Stratiformator vulcanicus: one gene and its partner. The main gene of each other region encodes a partner of the protein of the gene in region 2 in a complex. Links are inferred from orthologs where the notes say so. Each region holds a gene or a part of one and is shown on either strand. Other genes may lie near its edges.

Region 1 (8,272 bases), 1.2 Mb from region 2 along the record:
CTCTTCGCCATTTTCTTCTCGTTGGCCCGAATTCCCGAAATAGATGCCGCCGGTCAATTCGCGAAAAAACAAGATGTCGGTCCCGCGAACGATTTCGTTCTTAAGCGGCGACGCATCCAGCAGTGATTCGTAGGTGCGGATCGGGCGGAGATTGGCGTATAACCCCATTTCCTTTCGAATCTTCAGAAGCCCCTGTTCGGGCCGAACGCTCGCCGTCGGATCATCCCACTTCGGTCCGCCGACGGCTCCGAGCAACACCGCATCGGCCGCTTTGCACACTTCGAGCGTTTCGTCAGGCAAAGCCGTTCCGGTCTGGTCAATCGCGATCCCGCCGATCAACGCGGACTGCAAATGGAATTGGTGACCAAATTGATCGGCCACGGCTCCGAGACATTTCTCCGCAACCGCAACGATCTCCGGACCGATGCCGTCGCCCGGCAGTAATACAATTTTCGCTTCCACGCGTAGTTCCTTCAGCAGCTTCAAGAGGCCGGCGGAACATCGAATGCAGCCGCCGGTCAGTTCAGATTTCGACCAGTCGGCGACTGTAGCGGCACGCGCCTTTTCGAGCCAGCGTCTCGGCCTGCTGCGACATTCTCGGCTGAGTCGGACAACTGTTTCGATTATCGGGATGACGGAGCCCGCGCAATAGCCGCTGCTCAAGGCGACCCTGCGGGCCGATCGTTCGGGACCGAAGTTTTCGGACCGGACAGACGATGTTGAGAAAGAGCGAGCATGAGGCCCGGAAAGAGTGCATCAAGACGGAACTGATCGACAGACTGATCGCCGACCCCCCGTCTGCGACACAAGAGACGCTCGAATCATGATCCGCGCCATCTTTTTTTCGACCGGCCTTTTCATCTCCCTCTGCGGAGCCATTTTGCTCGGGGTCGATCGACTCGTGCTCAATCCCAACGTCTTTGCCGATACGGCGGTGTCGAGTCAGGGCCGACCGTGGTACACGCACATGATGTATCAGCGGACCGACACGATCAGCGGGTTCACGGAAACCATTTTCGAGCCACCCGACTGGGTTTCATTTGCACTGCTGTCGATCGGAGCGGTCGTCGTGCTTTACTCGATCGCGATCCCGCGAAAGTCGAAGTAGGGCACCGGTCCGACTGGCATTGGCGCGGCGAAATCAGCGGAATTGTTAAGCACCTCGAAAGATCTCGTCGTATCGTACGATGGTGCAGCCCGATAGCTGCGTTTTCCCGTCGCGCAAAAAAACGAGCGAGACTTCTGCCTCGCTCGTCTTGAAGCATCGAATTGTGTGCGGAGCCTAGCTCATGGCCGATTCGCGGGCCATCTCCTCCTCGAACTCGATCTTGTACCGCTTCATCTTTTTGTACAGCGTCGTGCGGTTGATGCCGAGTGTCTTGGCCGTGGCCTGTCGGTTCCATCCGTTGGAATTGAGGGCGTCGATGATCAATTGGCGTTCCGGCTCGGCCATTTTGGCCTTGAGGGAGCCGGCGGATTGGGTACCGGCCGTCAGAGTGCGAGAGGAATCCTCTTTACGCAGAGACTCCGGCAGGTCGGCCGCACTGATCACGTCGCGGCGAGCAAGCACGACCGCCCGTTCGACAACGTTGACTAATTCGCGGACGTTTCCGGGCCACTTGTAGCTTTGGAGCAACCGCAAGGCTGACTCGTCAAAGCCTTTGACGTCGCGACCCGACTGTTCGCGGAAATGGGACAGGTAGTGCTCGGCGAGTAACGGGATATCTCCGATCCGTTCGCGGAGTGGCGGCTGGGTCATCGAAATGACGTTGATGCGGTAGTAGAGGTCCTCCCGGAATTCTCCTTTCCGCACCATCTCTTCCAGATCAGCATTCGTCGCAAGAATGAGCCGGACGTCGACCTTGTGAGTCTTGTCTCCGCCGACCGCTTCGAACTCGCGATCCTGAATGGCCCGCAAGAGTTTGATTTGCAGTCCCGGCGATGCCGTCGCGATCTCGTCGAGAAAGAGCGTTCCGCCATCGGCCTGCAGGAATTTGCCGTCCTTGTCGTTGTTGGCTCCGGTAAACGAGCCTTTGACGTGGCCGAACAGTTCGCTTTCCAACAGATTTTCCGGAAGCGCTCCGCACGCGACTTCCACGAACGGCTGGTCGCGTCGGTCGCTGAGTTGATGCACAGCGCGGGCGGTCATCGTTTTGCCGGTGCCGCTTTCGCCGAGGATGAGGACCGTCGTCCGGGTGTCGGCGACCGATTCGATCAAGTCGAACATCCGCTGCATTTTGAAGTCGCGACCGACGATCTTCCCGAGGCCGAACCGCTCGTCGAGTTGCTGCCGTAATGAGCGGTTTTCGGACGCAATTTGTCGTCGTTCGATTCCCCGACGAATCGCCAGCGAAAGTTCTTCGTCGATCAGCGGCTTGGTCAGATAATCGAATGCACCCAGTCGAATAGCGTCGACCGCTCCTTCGATCGTGCCGTAACCGGTGAGCAGAACGAAGAGGGTGTCGGGAACGTTTTCGGTGGCCCACTCGAGCACTTTGAAGCCGTCTTCATCGGGCAGACTGACGTCGCAGACGACAAGATCGAACGGATAATCTCGCATCCGTTCCTTACCCTCGCGGGCATCGCAAGCGGTTTCGACCCGATATCCGAGGCCGCGAAGATAGTCGGCCATGGCTTCACGGAGGTCACGGTCATCGTCGATGACGAGCAGCGAGCCTTCTGTGTTTTTCATTGGTTCCCCTCTGCGGCGGTTGTGCAGCCGATTAGCAAGAGCCGGCAATCGAGCCGACCGATCGAGTACCGCCTGTTGCGAATGTCTCGTGAGTTTCGGATGGTGAAGCGAAGCAGCGCAGTTGGAGCATTCATTGCCCGGACGACACCGTTCGGCTGTCAATTTGTTTCAGTTGAGGGGTTGGGGAAACCTACGTCGGGGTTGCCGGAGGTCAACAAAAGTCGGTGTCCGCAGGTTGTTTTCCCGAAACGTCGTCGGGGCACCCGGCAGAATCGTCAATATCGAATCACCGATACCCCAATGCACCGCGGTTGCTGACAGATAGGCGCGGGGGTAAAGTCGTCAATTCGCCGAATTGTTCACTCTGACAGTCCGGCGGGAACAGGCCGGGTCGCGTCGACAGGAAAGCTTGGCATTGAAGGCGTTCATCAGCGACATTCATGGAAATCTCGAGGCGCTCGAAGCGGTTTTGGCCGACATCGAAGCGCAGGATATTTCTGAAATTTACTGCTTCGGCGATATCATCGGTTACGGCCCCGATCCGATCGCTTGCATTGATCGCGTGATGAAGGCCAGCAACATGACGCTGCTGGGAAATCACGATCAGGCGGCGCTGTTCGACCCCGAGGGCTTCAACGCCGGGGCCGAACGAGCCATTTTCTGGACGCGAAAGATATTGGAGTCGGACCGCGGGCCGAGTGCCGATGAGCGTTGGGAGTTTCTGAGCGGCTTGCCGCGCATGAAGAAGGAGGGGGACTTCCTGTTCGTCCACGGATCAGCCCGCAACCCGCTTAATGAATATGTCTTCCCGGAAGACATCTACAATCAGCGTAAGATGGAAAAGATTTTCGGGCTCGTCGATCGCTACTGTTTTCAAGGGCACACGCACATCGCGGGCGTGTTCACCGCGGACCTCGATTTCGTAGCCCCGGAAGAGACCGACTTTCGGTTCGAACTGTCCGACGCCAAAGCGTTGGTCAACGTCGGTTCGGTTGGTCAGCCTCGAAACGGTGATCCGCGAGCGCAGTATGTGACCGTTGACGATCGCACCGTGACCTTTCGGCGGATCGAATACCCGCTGGAAACCACTCGAAAAAAGATTTACGACATCGCGGACCTCGATAACTTCCTTGGTGACCGCCTCGTCGACGGCCGGTAGTCCTCATTAGCGTCAGCGTACTTTATAGACCCGATAGTGCCGCTGAACCTGCGTCTTTCCTCCCGTCGTACGTGGCGACATTAAAATCTACTTGGTGAAGAGTATGGATCATCAAAAGCGCCTTGTGCTTTTCATGGTCATTTCGTGCGCATTTCTGCTCGTCTGGACTTACATCCGGCCTGCGCCCGTGCCGAATCGAAACAAGCCCGCCGAGGTGGAAGCCCCCGAACTGGCGGCCCGTCCGCCGGTCGAGGCACTGCGACCGGGGCAACAACCCGCGCGGCCGGCCGGGTTGCCCGATCATCCCAACGAAATCATCAGTCTCGGTTCACTCGACCCGAACTCGGGTTATTTCATGCGGGTCAACGTGACCTCGCGCGGCGCCGCGGTCGAGTCGGTCGAACTCAACGATCCGCGCTATCGCGATCTTGATGACCGGAAACGCTCGCTCCGTGTTGTCGGTACGAACGCGGCCGATGTTCCGACACTCGCCACAGACATCCCCTTGATCAATGCCCAGTTGCCAAATGACGAACGGACGCAGTCGATCGACTGGAAGGTCATTGAGCGCATCAAGGACGAGCAAAGCCCGAACATCACACGTGGCGTTGTCCTCGGCCTCAAGTCGCCCGACGGCTCTTTCGAAGTCCGCAAGCGGTATGTTCTTCGCCGCGGCGTCGATGTCGATGAAATCCCGGAATCAGGCCCGACGGAAGCGCAGCGGGATAAAGTTCCGGCAGGCTACCTTGTCGACTCCGCATTGCAGTTTCGAAATTTGACCGGCGGGCAGACGTCAGTTCGCTACGAATTGCAGGGGCCAACTGGACTGCCGCTGGAAAATGAAGCTCACACCAGCAAGTACCGCGACTTGGAGTTGGGCTTCATTGAACCGGATGGCGGATTTAACGACGTGCAGTTCAGCGCGGGCGCCGTCGTTGAGAGAGCCGATGCCGTGCGCGAAGCGCTGGTTGCCGGTCAGGCCCCGCCGACGGACGATTGGACCGACCCTCTGCGGTACGCCGGTGTCGAGATTCAGTATTTCGTCGCGTTGGTATTTCCGACGCGGCCCGACGGCGTGACCGCTGCGGAAATGCCGATCATTGACCGGACGGTACCTGATCTAATCACCGCGGACGACAAGAAAGCGGCAAAAAGCGATATCAGCCTGCGGATGCGATCGGTCGATATCGACCTGCCGCCGAACGGCGAAAAAATTCACCGCTTTACCCTTTATGCCGGACCGCAGCGCAAGGACCTTCTTAAGCCTCTCGGCGCTGGTTCCGTCATGGACCTCGGTTGGTTCTGGTTCGTCAGCGAGGCGATGCTCTACCTGCTGCATTTCCTGCACGACGTCGGCATTCCGTACGGTTTCGCGATTATCTGCATGACGGTGCTGGTTCGATCGGCGATGTTCCCGCTGTCTCGGAAGCAAGCCATCAGCGCCGCACGCATGAAGGATTTGCAGCCGAAGATTGAAGAACTCAAAAAGAAGTACGGCGAAGATCGGGAGAAGCTCGGCCGGGCGCAAATGGAACTGTTCGCCAAAGAAGGCATCAATCCGATCGCGGGATGCCTGCCGATCGTGCTGCAATTACCGATCTTTATCGGTCTGTATTCCGCCTTAAATAACTCTGTCGATCTGCGGATGGCGCACTTCTTTTACATCGACAATCTCGCCGCGCCCGACCAATTGTTTCACCTTCCGTTCGAATTGCCGATTCTTAATACATCCGCATTTAATTTGCTGCCGATCATCACGGTCGTGTTGTTCTACTTCCAGCAGAAATTGTTTATGCCGCCGGCGACATCTCCTGAGCAGGAGATGCAGTATAAAATGATGAGCGTCATGCCGCTCTTCATGGGCTTCTTCTTTTATCACGTGCCGGCCGGGCTGTGCGTTTACTTTATCTCCTCGAGTTTGTGGAGCGTGGCCGAGCGAAAGTTGCTGGCGAAGCACCGTAAACCTGATGATCCGCCGGCGGAGTCTGACGATGCGCCGGTGAATAAATTCGCGAAAGAGAAAGCGAAAAAGCCGAAGAGTTTCTGGTCGAAACTTCTCGAAAGCGTCGACGAAGCAAAGCGCGAAGCCGAATTGAGCGACAGCGGAGGTCGAAACAATGGCCGAGGACGCAACGACGGCAAGTCCGGTGGCGGTGGAGGCCGACGCAAAAAGTCTAAATCACCTCGCTAATGTTTTTGTTCACGGCATCGCGTTCGGGCTGATCCGATGCGAATCGATCTCGATGACGTCATTGCGGCGGTCGCTTCCCCGGCGGGACGTGCAATTCGCGGAATCGTGCGGGCGTCCGGACCGGGTTTGGTCGACGTCGTTTCGAAGTGCTTTCGAGCAACCGACGGAACGAAGCTGAACGATGTCGCCGGGCCGAAGCGCATTCCCGGTCGACTTCGCCTAGCTGATACTCAGGTCGATCTTCCCACGGCCCTTCACTATTGGCCGACGCGGCGGAGCTTTACCGGCCAACCGGCGGCGGAGTTTCACACGTTCGGCTCACCGCCGCTTCTTGAACTTATTGTGACGACCCTTTGCCGCAACGGTGCCCGCCCGGCCCGCCCCGGCGAGTTCACCCTCCGCGCATTTCTGGCCGGTCGGCTTGACCTGACAGAGGCAGAAGCAGTGCTCGGCGTCATTGATGCCACGGCGCCGGACGAGCTCGATATCGCCCTGCGGCAACTTGCCGGCGGACTATCGGGACGGCTGGCAACGGTCCGACAAAGCCTGATCGAACTGCTTGGCGACCTAGAAGCCGGTTTGGACTTTGTCGAGGAAGACATTGAATTCGTTACTCGCGACGACATCGCAAGCCGACTTAGTGTCGCCAGTCAAGTTCTCAGTCGAATCGCGTCGGACGCGGGCAGCCGCATGACCGATGCCACAAGACCGGTTGTCGTATTGGCAGGACTACCGAACGCGGGTAAAAGTTCGCTGTTCAATGCGCTGATCGGACGTGAGCAGGCCGTTGTTTCACCGATCGCGGGCACGACACGCGATTACCTCTCCGCACAAATCACCTGCGGCGAACTTAACGTCGAGATCGTCGATACCGCCGGTTGGGAACACCGCATTGATGACCTGTCGACGCAAGCTCAAACGCTACGACTTGAGCAGTTGCGCAGAGCCGATCTCATTTTGTGGTGTGTACCGGCCGACTTGGATGAGGTTGAATGTCAGGCCGATGATCAGCTTCGTCGCGACTCTCAATTCGACCAGGACCGGCTCTTGGTTGTCGGCACGAAGTGCGATGTTGCCGCATCGGCGACGGGTCGGGATGATGTCAGTCAAACAATGCCTGTGGTCTCGATTCATCAGCCACGAACTCTCGCCGATCTTACAAATCGCATCGGCCAAATCATCAGTAAAGGGCAAGGCACGCGGACGGAAATGATTGGTGCAACGGCGGCTCGCTCAGAAGATACCGTCCGGCGAGCGCTCAGCGGCGTGCAAAGTGCGATCCTCGCGGCAGAGTCAGGCGCGGGGGACGAAATCGTCGCAGCCGAAATCCGTGAAGCATTAACCGCAATCGCCGAAATGCTCGGCGAAACCTATACCGACGACATCCTCGATGTTGTTTTCTCGAAGTTCTGCATCGGTAAGTAAGTCCGGATCGACTCTTTAGTATCGATCGACTTGCCGACGCAAATTATTGTTCACTACCGCCTCAAGGGGATGAAGATAATCGCGTTATCGTTAAGCGCGTTCGAACGGAAACGGCATGACTTCGTGGAGAGAAGTTTTCCCCAGTAATACGGCCAGCAATCGATCAAAGCCGAGCGCGACGCCTGAGCAGTTCGGCAACCCCGAGTCCATTGCATCGAGCAGACGGCTCTCTTCCGGCATCACCGGCTTGCCCAAGGTGGAGCGGCAACGATTTTGTTCGGCTCCGCGAACTCGCAACTCGGCCGGGTCGAGCAATTCGTCGTAGCCGTTACAGATTTCAACACCATCGATATAGAGTTCGAATCGCATCGCAACACGGGGACCGTCTGGTTTCAGTCTCGCTAGCGCAGCCTGTGTTGCCGGATAGTCATATAGGAATGCGGGGCGATCAAGTCCGAGATTCGGTTCGACCAATTCAGCGAGCAGAAGATTGCGCCACTCATCAATGGATGCTTCATCCGAATCGAGTGACTCCGGGATGACGAGCTGATGGTCTCGAGTCAAATCCATTAATGCTTCGGCATTAAGATTGAGAATCTCCGTATTCGTCGCCTCGCGGAATGCCTTTATATAGGAGATGCGGTCGAACTTCTCCGGGCCGATACGGAGGCGTGGCGTTGCCACCGCCCCGGTCGATGCTGCCAATTCGCGAACGAGAGCTTCCGTGACCGTCATCTGATCGAAGTAGGTGCTATGTGGCGCGTACCATTCAATCATGGTGAATTCCGGATTGTGCCGGGCACCA
Region 2 (8,375 bases):
CCGAGTGATGCGCCCGATATCGCCGAGACCACCGGGACTGTGACCTTCGAAAACGGCGATCCTGTCCAATTCGCGTCGATCGGCTTTCAATCAAAGAGCCTGGGCGTTTTGTCGATCGGCCGGACCGACGCCGAAGGCAACTACCGGATGCTTTACAAAAAAGGGAAATGGGGAGCTCCCATCGGCCCCAACATCGTGACGATCAGCCAGAGTAAAGATCAGGAAGATAACCTCGGCTCAGCGGTTCCAGAGCAATTTGCGATGGCGAAAACATCCGATCTGACGGCTGACGTTTCGCCAAGCGGGGAGAATAATTTCGACTTTGTCATTCCGCAGGAGTAGTTTTTTAAACAGAGCTTAACTCACGCCTTCGCAATTGGCCCGGTCCATCGAGCCCTTCAGATGTTAACTGCGGGTGAGTGTTTCCGGTAAGGCAAACGGATCCGTCCCCCTTACTCCTTCTCCCGAGGAGCACGAGGCTCGCTGGCGGACCCGCCCATGAGATACCAGTTCAACCAGCGGGCCGATGCGGTAACGACGCCCACCGCCACCAACAGTCCGAACACGATACCTCCATATAGACCGATATCGTCGAAAATATCGTCCCGCGTGCCGCCGAAGCCTGGCCCTGCCGCGGGCTCTTGCACCAAACTGCAGCCGATCAGCGCGAACACATAAAAACCCAATCCGCCCAGCCCCCATGCCGCGGCCCCGGCGATCAATAGCGAGACCGCCACAATCAGCACTCGTATCGGCGGCGGCCAAAAGGTTCCGGGCAATTACTCTTGCCGAGCTTTGGTGATCCAGCGGGCAAGAAACGGCGTGGCAATCAGCATCCATACAATTCCCACGCCGTAGAAGCCTGCGGCTAGCGTGCCGAAGAACGCCATGATTCCGAACAACCACATGAACTGCAGCGAGAGCCTGCGTCGCGACCTCATTGTCACCCGATCGAAAAAGTCGGAAGCAATGGCAGCCTGACCGGTCGAAGCCGATCCCGCGAGAGGCAAAGACCTTATTCGACGCGTCGGCTTACTGACTGGAGTCCGCGACTTTGCCTTGCACGATTTCCGCCGCCGTGTCAGCCAGCCGTTTGCCGAGGATGTCGTAGCCCTTGCGGGAGTGGTGGATGTTTTTTCGCTTGGGGTCTATATCGTCGCGATCGACCCACACAGCGGCCGGCTCACTTTCGGCATAGGAAACTTGAGCTTCTCGGATCTTTTCCCAGTCCTTGAGGTTGTTTTCAAATTTATGCAGCCGGCCGATTACGAAGGTAATGTCGTCCCGTTTTAAATCCCGCCGCAGTTGCGATAGCAATTGGCCGAGACTGCGTTCATAGACGTCACCGTGCCCTTCCTTGGCGTCTCGTTCGCCTTGAATCCAGATGAAGGTCACGGTTGAAGCGGGCGGCTCGTCCTTCATCGCCGCCCGCACTTCGCGCATCATCGCGTCGTACAAGTCGCCTTGATTCTCTTTCTGCTTTCCGTCGGCTGACTTCCAGTCATGCACCCACATGCGGATCGGCTTTCCGCCGACGGCCGAGTGCACCACCACGGTATTCTCGCCCAGTTTCTCTTTAATGGCGGGTGTGAAGTTTTGCTCGGGCATCAGTCGCTTCATGTTCGACTGCCCGCTTAAAATAAACAGATGCGGCCCCGCTGGTTCGCCCGCCTGAACCACCTCATCGGCTCGGGCCAACTGCGACGTCCAAACACACAGCACCGCGGCGAGCAACAGTTTCATCATTTCACGCTTTCGTTGACTGACATTGCGAACGCAATTCAGCGTGACCACCCACAGCACTCTTTTCAAGACATCGGCCGATCTTGATGCATCAGCCGCCGCGCAACCGGACCACAATGGGTAGAGGAAATGGTCGACCTCCTCACGAACCCGCCTGGCGGCGGTGCCGATTGGCATCGCCGTTAGAGGCGGATGATGCCGCGGCATACCTGCCCGGACGCGTCCGGCTTTTTTTAAGAGTTGAGAGGTGAGGGATGAGAGGTGAGAGGCAGTGAGAAAGGTGAGTGTTTCGAGGTGAGGGGTGAGAGACAAAACACGATACAAGCCCGAGGCGCCAGCCGTCGGGATGCGCGAGAGCAACCCTGAATCTGGGTGGCCCGGTTCCTATAGAACCGGGCGGCGCCGTCGCGAGAGGTCTCAGGGTTTAATCTGCTCTCAGACAGTGGCCGGAAGTGCCAGCACCCTTCCGGGACCTCTTGTCGCTGCGCGACCCGGACGTATAGCGTCCGGGTTACCCGGACTCGCGTCAGTCCTCTTCTTCGAAGTAGTCGTTATCAAGCTGCTTAACTATATAAGTTCTGTCAGGGGTGACCCCCACATTAAAGTCAATCATAAATTGTGCGAGCTGCTTACCGTCGATTAATACAATTTTGCGTTCAATCTGATCAATGTAAGCGTATGCTTCGCGTGAGTACGCAGATGTGGTAATAAAGACACCTTTCTTAGCCCTGAAACCTTCCATCGACCCAGCGAATGCTTGGATGTCTGGACGGCCGACAGTGTTCGTCCAACGTTTCGCCTGAATGCAGATTAGGTCTAGCCCCAAGCGGTCTTCTTTGATGATTCCGTCTATGCCTCCGTCGCCACTGCGTCCTACGGCACGCCCGGCGTCAGCGATGGAGCCTCCGTAGCCCATAGCTACCAACACTTCGACGACAGCTCGCTCAAAGAAGCTGGGAGTAGCCGACTTAAGCTTTTCAAGAATGTTGCTCGCGAGAGAGTCGCGAAGTGTCCGATATGCAGTTTCGAGTTTTTCGTCGGGCGTTTGCGATTCGTCTGACTCTGTGGATTCAGTTAGATTGGAATCGCTGTCACCGCTATTGCCGATCCATTCTCGGAATGGCTCGAAACGTCGCAAATACTCAGTGGATATCGCGGTTGGATTTTCGGCGAGGACATTCCTACCCAAGTCTGTGATCTGGTAGACTCCACGACTTGGGTAATCAATTAATCCGGATTTCTTTAGGTATGTCCTCGCCCAGCCAAACCTGTTAGAGAAGACGGGCTCTTGCCCGCTCGGCAACAATTTCTCCCTCTCGGCGTCAGATAACTCAAAATGGTCGGCAAGCCATTCACGCATTTCAGGCGTTCGCCTCGGGCTACCGTCTGCTAAGTTCTGAAGAAATGGGAGCATCACGGTCTGATAGTCAGGAATTGCCATCGGTGATTGATTTGTCCCGCCTCTCGGCTCTTAAGTTTTGGGATACCCGAATGCCGATCACTCAAACCGCCCCCAACACGTTCCCATAATCCGGTTCATCCGCGATCTCGCCCACATACTCCACGTGCTTCACAGTCCCATCCCCGTCCACCACGAACACCGCTCGGCAGGTGCAGCGGTCGAGGGGGCCGCCTTTGATTAACACGCCGTAGGCTTCGGCGAAGTCGGTCGAGCGGTGGGCGCTTAAGGTGTGGACATTCTCGACGCCCTCGGCTCCGCACCAGCGTTTTTGGCCGAACGGGAGGTCCATGCTGACCACGTAGACCACGGCATCGAGCTTGGCGGCCTCGTCGTTGAACCGCTTCGTCTCGGTGTGGCAGGTTGAGGTATCGAGCGAGGGGACCGTGGCGATGATCCGAGTTTTGCCCGCCGTGTCGGCGAGCGAGACTTCCTCCAGTGAGGTGTTTTGCAGCGTGAAATCAGGAGCCTTGTCCCCCGGTTTCAACTCGGGACCGACCAAATCGATGGGGTTACCTTTGAGCGTGACAGCAGCGGTGCGAACTTCGGACATCGTAGAAGCCTCCTTTGGAATGAGTGGATCGCTTTGAGTATGCGCTGTCCATCCGCTGTCGCAAGAGTGGGCTGAGCGTTGCTCAGCCGGTTGAGAGTTGAGCGACGAGAGGTCAGAGGGAGGCGATGTCACTGCAAACCGAACAGCCTGACGCGTACGATGTCGTGCAGACTTAAAATCGTGCGACTCTCAACTCTCATCCCCAAACTCTCAACCAAATGCGAAGCATTTACACCTACGACGTTGTGGTCATTGGAGCCGGGCATGCCGGGACGGAGGCGGCGTTCGCGGCGGCGCGGGCGGGGGCGAAGACGGCGCTGTTGACCATGAACGTCGACCAGGTCGGGGCGATGAGCTGCAACCCCGCGATCGGGGGCGTGGCGAAGGGGCAGATCGTGCGCGAGGTCGACGCCCTCGGCGGGGAGATGGGCCGCGCGATCGACGCGACGGGCATCCAGTTTCGCATGCTCAACCGCGGCAAAGGCCCCGCGATGCACAGCCCTCGCGCCCAAGCTGACAAGAAAGCCTATCAATTCTGGATGAAGCTCCGCGCCGAGGAATACGAGAACCTCACGCTCCGGCAGGAGACGGTTGAGGGACTGATCGTTGAGAGTCGAGAGTCGAGAGACGAGAGGCCAGAGGGAAATCAGGCGAGCCGAGAGCGTCAGCGACCGGAGATCGCGAAAGCGGAAAGCGGAGAGCCGAAAGCGGACAAGAGCACTGGACACTCGCCTCCAGACTCTCGCCCCAAAATCAAAGGCGTCCGTGTCAAAGGCAACGCCGAATACCACGCGAAAGCCGTGGTGGTCACCACCGGCACCTTTCTGCAGGCGATCATGCATACGGGGGAGGCGAAGGCCGAAGGCGGTCGGGCTGGCGAAGGGACAACGAAAGGGTTATCTGGCGCGCTGAGAGAATTGGGCTTCGAGCTGGAGCGATTCAAGACGGGGACGCCCTGCCGGATCAACGGGCGAACGATCGATTTCTCCTCATTGGAGCGGCAGCCGGGGGATGAAGACCCGCGGGCCTTTTCCTTTTTGACCGAGGCGATCACGCAGCCGCAGATGGATTGCTGGCTGACCGCAACCAATGAGGGGGTCCATGATGTCATCCGTGCGAATTTGGAGCGAGCCCCGATGTATTCCGGGCAGATCAATTCGACCGGGCCGCGGTATTGCCCGTCGATCGAAGACAAAGTCGTCCGCTTTGCCGACAAAGGCTCGCACCAGATCTTCCTGGAGCCGGAGGGCCGGAACACGCTCGAGTTCTACTGCAACGGCATCTCGACAAGCCTGCCGCGAGATGTGCAGGACGTGATGGTGCGGTCGATCCGCGGGTTGGAGCGGGCGGAGATCATGCGGTACGGGTACGCCGTGGAGTACGACTTCGCCCCGCCGACGCAGTTGTTTGCGACATTGGAGACGAAGCGCGTCGACGGGCTCTACTTTGCCGGACAGATCAACGGAACCACCGGATATGAAGAGGCCGCGGCACAGGGACTGATCGCCGGAGCGAATGCGGCGCTCAAGGTCGCGGGGCGGGAGCCATTCGTGGTCGATCGCTCTCAAGCCTACATCGGCGTGCTGATCGACGATCTCGTCACAAAGGGGACCGATGAGCCCTATCGCATGTTTACGAGCCGGGCGGAGTATCGGCTCCTTTTGCGGCATGACAACGCTGACCGCCGGCTGACCCCGCTCGCCCACGAGGCGGGTATCGTCGATGGCGAGCGAGTCCGCCAGTTGGAGCAGCACGAGGCCCAGATCGGGCGGGGTGAAAAATACCTCCGAGAGCACCGGCATCAGGGCCACACGCTGGAGGAACTGCTAAGGCGGCCCGACGTCACATGGGAGGAGTTACTCAATCGGGACCCAGGATTGGGCGAACTCCGGCTGCCCGCTCGGGCCGTGGAGCAATTCGTCACCGACGTGAAGTACGCTGGTTACATCAAGCGGCAGCAGGCCGACATCGAGAAGTTGCGGAAGATCGACAACGTTCGCATCCCGCCGAGCTTCAACTACGCGGCGGTGACGCAGCTCCGGCACGAAGCCCGCGAGAAGCTGGCTCGCGTCGCTCCGGCGAGCGTCGGTCAGGCGGGTCGAGTCAGCGGGATCACGCCCGCCGATTTGGCCGTGCTGATGCTTTATTTGCGGGAGCCGTCGCGTGCGACGACGTGACCTCCTGTCGACCGATCGGAAATCGTGAGGGCCGTAGTTCGCGTAACTCTCTGCGAAAACTGGCTTTGCGAGGATGAGGCGGTTGCGGCCGCTTGTTGAAGTTTTTGCAACGCCGGGGAATAGATACAATCGGTATGAATGATAAATCGGGTAAAGTCTTATTGACCCTCAAACCCGATTCAATTATCCCACCTTCACGGAGTCGGCGTTGTTCGCAGGCTTCGGTGATCGGAACGGCGGGCCGCATGGTGGCGGTCGCCCGTCAAGGAGGAGTCTTCCGATCGGGGAACTTTCCCCGCAGCCCGTTCAACTTGTTGACGGGCAGGGCCCAGAATTAGGACCGATGGAGTGCCATGAAGACCGTCTTCACCACCGGCGAGGCCGCCAAGATTTGCAAGGTCAGCCAACAGACAATTATTCGTTGCTTCGACTCCGGTCAGCTCAAGGGCTTCCGGGTTCCGGGGTCGCGGTTCCGCCGCATCCCGCGCGATGTGCTGTTCAAGTTCATGAAGGACAACGGCATCCCGACCGATGCCCTCGAAAGCGGTCGCCGCAAGGCCTTGATCGTGGATGACGATCCGGAACTGGTCGACCTGATCACCGACGTGCTCGACGCGGACGGCCGGTTCGAAATCCGCACCGCGAACAACGGCTTTGACGCCGGCATGATGGTCAAGGAGTATCATCCGGACATCATTGTGCTGGACGTGATGCTGCCGGACATCAACGGCAAAGAGGTCTGCCAGCGGGTCCGCAGCGATTCGAGCCTCGATGACGTGAAGATCATTTGCATCAGCGGGATGGTCGAGCGGGACAAGATCGACGAACTCAAAGCATCCGGAGCGAATGAGTTCCTGCAAAAGCCGTTCGAAGTTGAAACATTGCTCGGCCGCGTTTGCCGCCAACTCGACATGGAAACCGTCTCGGCTTGAGCGGGACGCGTCATTGCGATGAAATCCAAAGCCCACGGGTTGTGACCCGTGGGCTTTTCCCATTGATTGAGCCTTGAGAAACTGGCCCGTGTCGACCGAGCCGCGACCCGAAACCCGTGGGGATGCAACCCGAGCACTGCTCGGTTTGCTGCCGATCCGGTCGACGGAGCAGTTCCTTCCGAAACTAGCAGAAACGTTGCGCGAGGCGTTCGCAGCAAATCGGGTCACGCTGGCCGAGGCGTCGCGATCGGGTCGATCGGCACGGGCGGTCGTGGCGGTGGAAGGCCGTGCGTGCTTCGTGGCCGGTTACGAGGTCGAGCGGAACGACCTGCAATCGGAGATCGCTCTCCAAACACCCGGCGGCGAATGGCGACTCGCGTTCGACCCAGCCGTCAGTCTGGAGCAACCGGAGCGGATGCTGATCGAGCGGCTGCTCGCACAGGCAATGGAACTTGATCGCCGGCCGTCGGTTGAGGAGTTCGAGCGTCGCCTGCTCGAAGAGAAGCTCGAAGCGATGGCGGAGTTCTCCGCGGGCGCGGGGCATGAGATTAACAACCCCGCCGCGACGATTGCCGGTCGAGCACGGATGCTGTTGGCGGATGAAACCGATCCGGAACGAAAGCGATCGCTCGCCACGATCGGTGCGCAGGCTTATCGCATCCGCGATATGATCGGCGACGCGATGCTCTTCGCCCGTCCGCCGCAGCCGGAACCCACGGTCTTTCCACTCGCCTCCCTGCTTCAAGAACTTCTGCCGCCACTGCAAGAGAGCGCGGCGGCGGTCCCCTGCACCATCTCGATTCAATGCGAAGAATCAATTTCAATCTTTGCGGATCGAAATCAAATCGGGGTCGCCATTACCGCTTTAATTGAGAATGCGATTAATGCCGCCGTTGAGAATGGAGCGATTAAAGTCGCTGCAACTTCAGTTGAGAAAGACGACCGCGCAACGACGCAGATTCAAGTGGCAGACAACGGCACCGGATTTACCGACGTCGAACGCCGACACCTGTTCGACCCCTTCTTCTCCGGCCGGCAGGCGGGACGCGGCTTGGGCTTCGGACTACCGAAGGCCTGGCGGATCGCGGAGATGGCGGGTGGGGCGATTCGATATTTGGAAGAATCGAATGAGACGGAGTTCACGCTGACGCTTCCGTCCGGGTCGATCGTTTGAAAAACTCACTCAGCTGTCTCATCGGGCTCTGTGCCCTCATTCTTAATGCGGCGGTCGCCAATGCGGCCGATGGCTCAGAGGTCGCGATCTCCGATTACGGTTGGCTCTCCCTGCTGCCCGCTATCGTGGCGGTAATTCTGGCAATTGCGACGCGGCAGGTGATTGTTGCCCTTGTCGGTGCGATCTTCGCCGGGGCGTTGCCACTTGCAGATTGGCAACCTTTTACCGCGGCGGTGCGCACGGTCGACACCTATATTGTCGGGGCTCTCGTGCCGGTCGATGGTTCCGCGGCCGATCCGTTTTATATGCAGGTCATTTTAATGACCTTTTTCCTCGG

What was found.
Region 1: the proteins of mnmG (region 2) and Pan189_RS11015 are in contact, whole or in part, in a solved structure (PDB 9HIP), measured with the Escherichia coli proteins. The link is inferred for Stratiformator vulcanicus from one-to-one orthologs.

The regions. Positions count from the first base shown.
Region 1 is NZ_CP036268.1:2,805,575-2,813,846, forward strand. The notes cover bases 5,439-8,272. They hold Pan189_RS11015 (tRNA modification GTPase), read left to right. Parts: upstream 5,439-6,078; coding sequence 6,079-7,467; downstream 7,468-8,272. Other genes in these bases: Pan189_RS11010 (YidC/Oxa1 family insertase periplasmic-domain containing protein), read left to right, coding at 5,439-6,042; epmA (EF-P lysine aminoacylase EpmA), read right to left, coding at 7,558-8,272. Outside these bases: leuB (3-isopropylmalate dehydrogenase), read right to left, coding at 1-462; Pan189_RS10995 (hypothetical protein), read left to right, coding at 824-1,108; Pan189_RS11000 (sigma-54-dependent transcriptional regulator), read right to left, coding at 1,283-2,692; Pan189_RS11005 (metallophosphoesterase family protein), read left to right, coding at 3,108-3,851; more of Pan189_RS11010, read left to right, coding at 3,955-5,438. UniProt on the Escherichia coli protein: Exhibits a very high intrinsic GTPase hydrolysis rate. Involved in the addition of a carboxymethylaminomethyl (cmnm) group at the wobble position (U34) of certain tRNAs, forming tRNA-cmnm(5)s(2)U34.
Region 2 is NZ_CP036268.1:4,026,604-4,034,978, reverse strand. Bases 3,516-6,452 are described here. They hold mnmG (tRNA uridine-5-carboxymethylaminomethyl(34) synthesis enzyme MnmG), read left to right. Parts: upstream 3,516-3,973; coding sequence 3,974-5,932; downstream 5,933-6,452. Other genes in these bases: Pan189_RS16020 (response regulator), read left to right, coding at 6,286-6,452; tpx (thiol peroxidase), read right to left, coding at 3,516-3,755. Also shown: Pan189_RS16050 (carboxypeptidase regulatory-like domain-containing protein), read left to right, coding at 1-342; Pan189_RS16045 (hypothetical protein), read right to left, coding at 453-779; Pan189_RS21485 (hypothetical protein), read right to left, coding at 780-941; Pan189_RS16040 (sialate O-acetylesterase), read right to left, coding at 1,033-1,746; Pan189_RS16035 (restriction endonuclease), read right to left, coding at 2,270-3,184; more of tpx, read right to left, coding at 3,246-3,515; more of Pan189_RS16020, read left to right, coding at 6,453-6,864; Pan189_RS16015 (sensor histidine kinase), read left to right, coding at 6,953-8,038; Pan189_RS16010 (Na+/H+ antiporter NhaC family protein), read left to right, coding at 8,035-8,375. UniProt on the Escherichia coli protein: NAD-binding protein involved in the addition of a carboxymethylaminomethyl (cmnm) group at the wobble position (U34) of certain tRNAs, forming tRNA-cmnm(5)s(2)U34.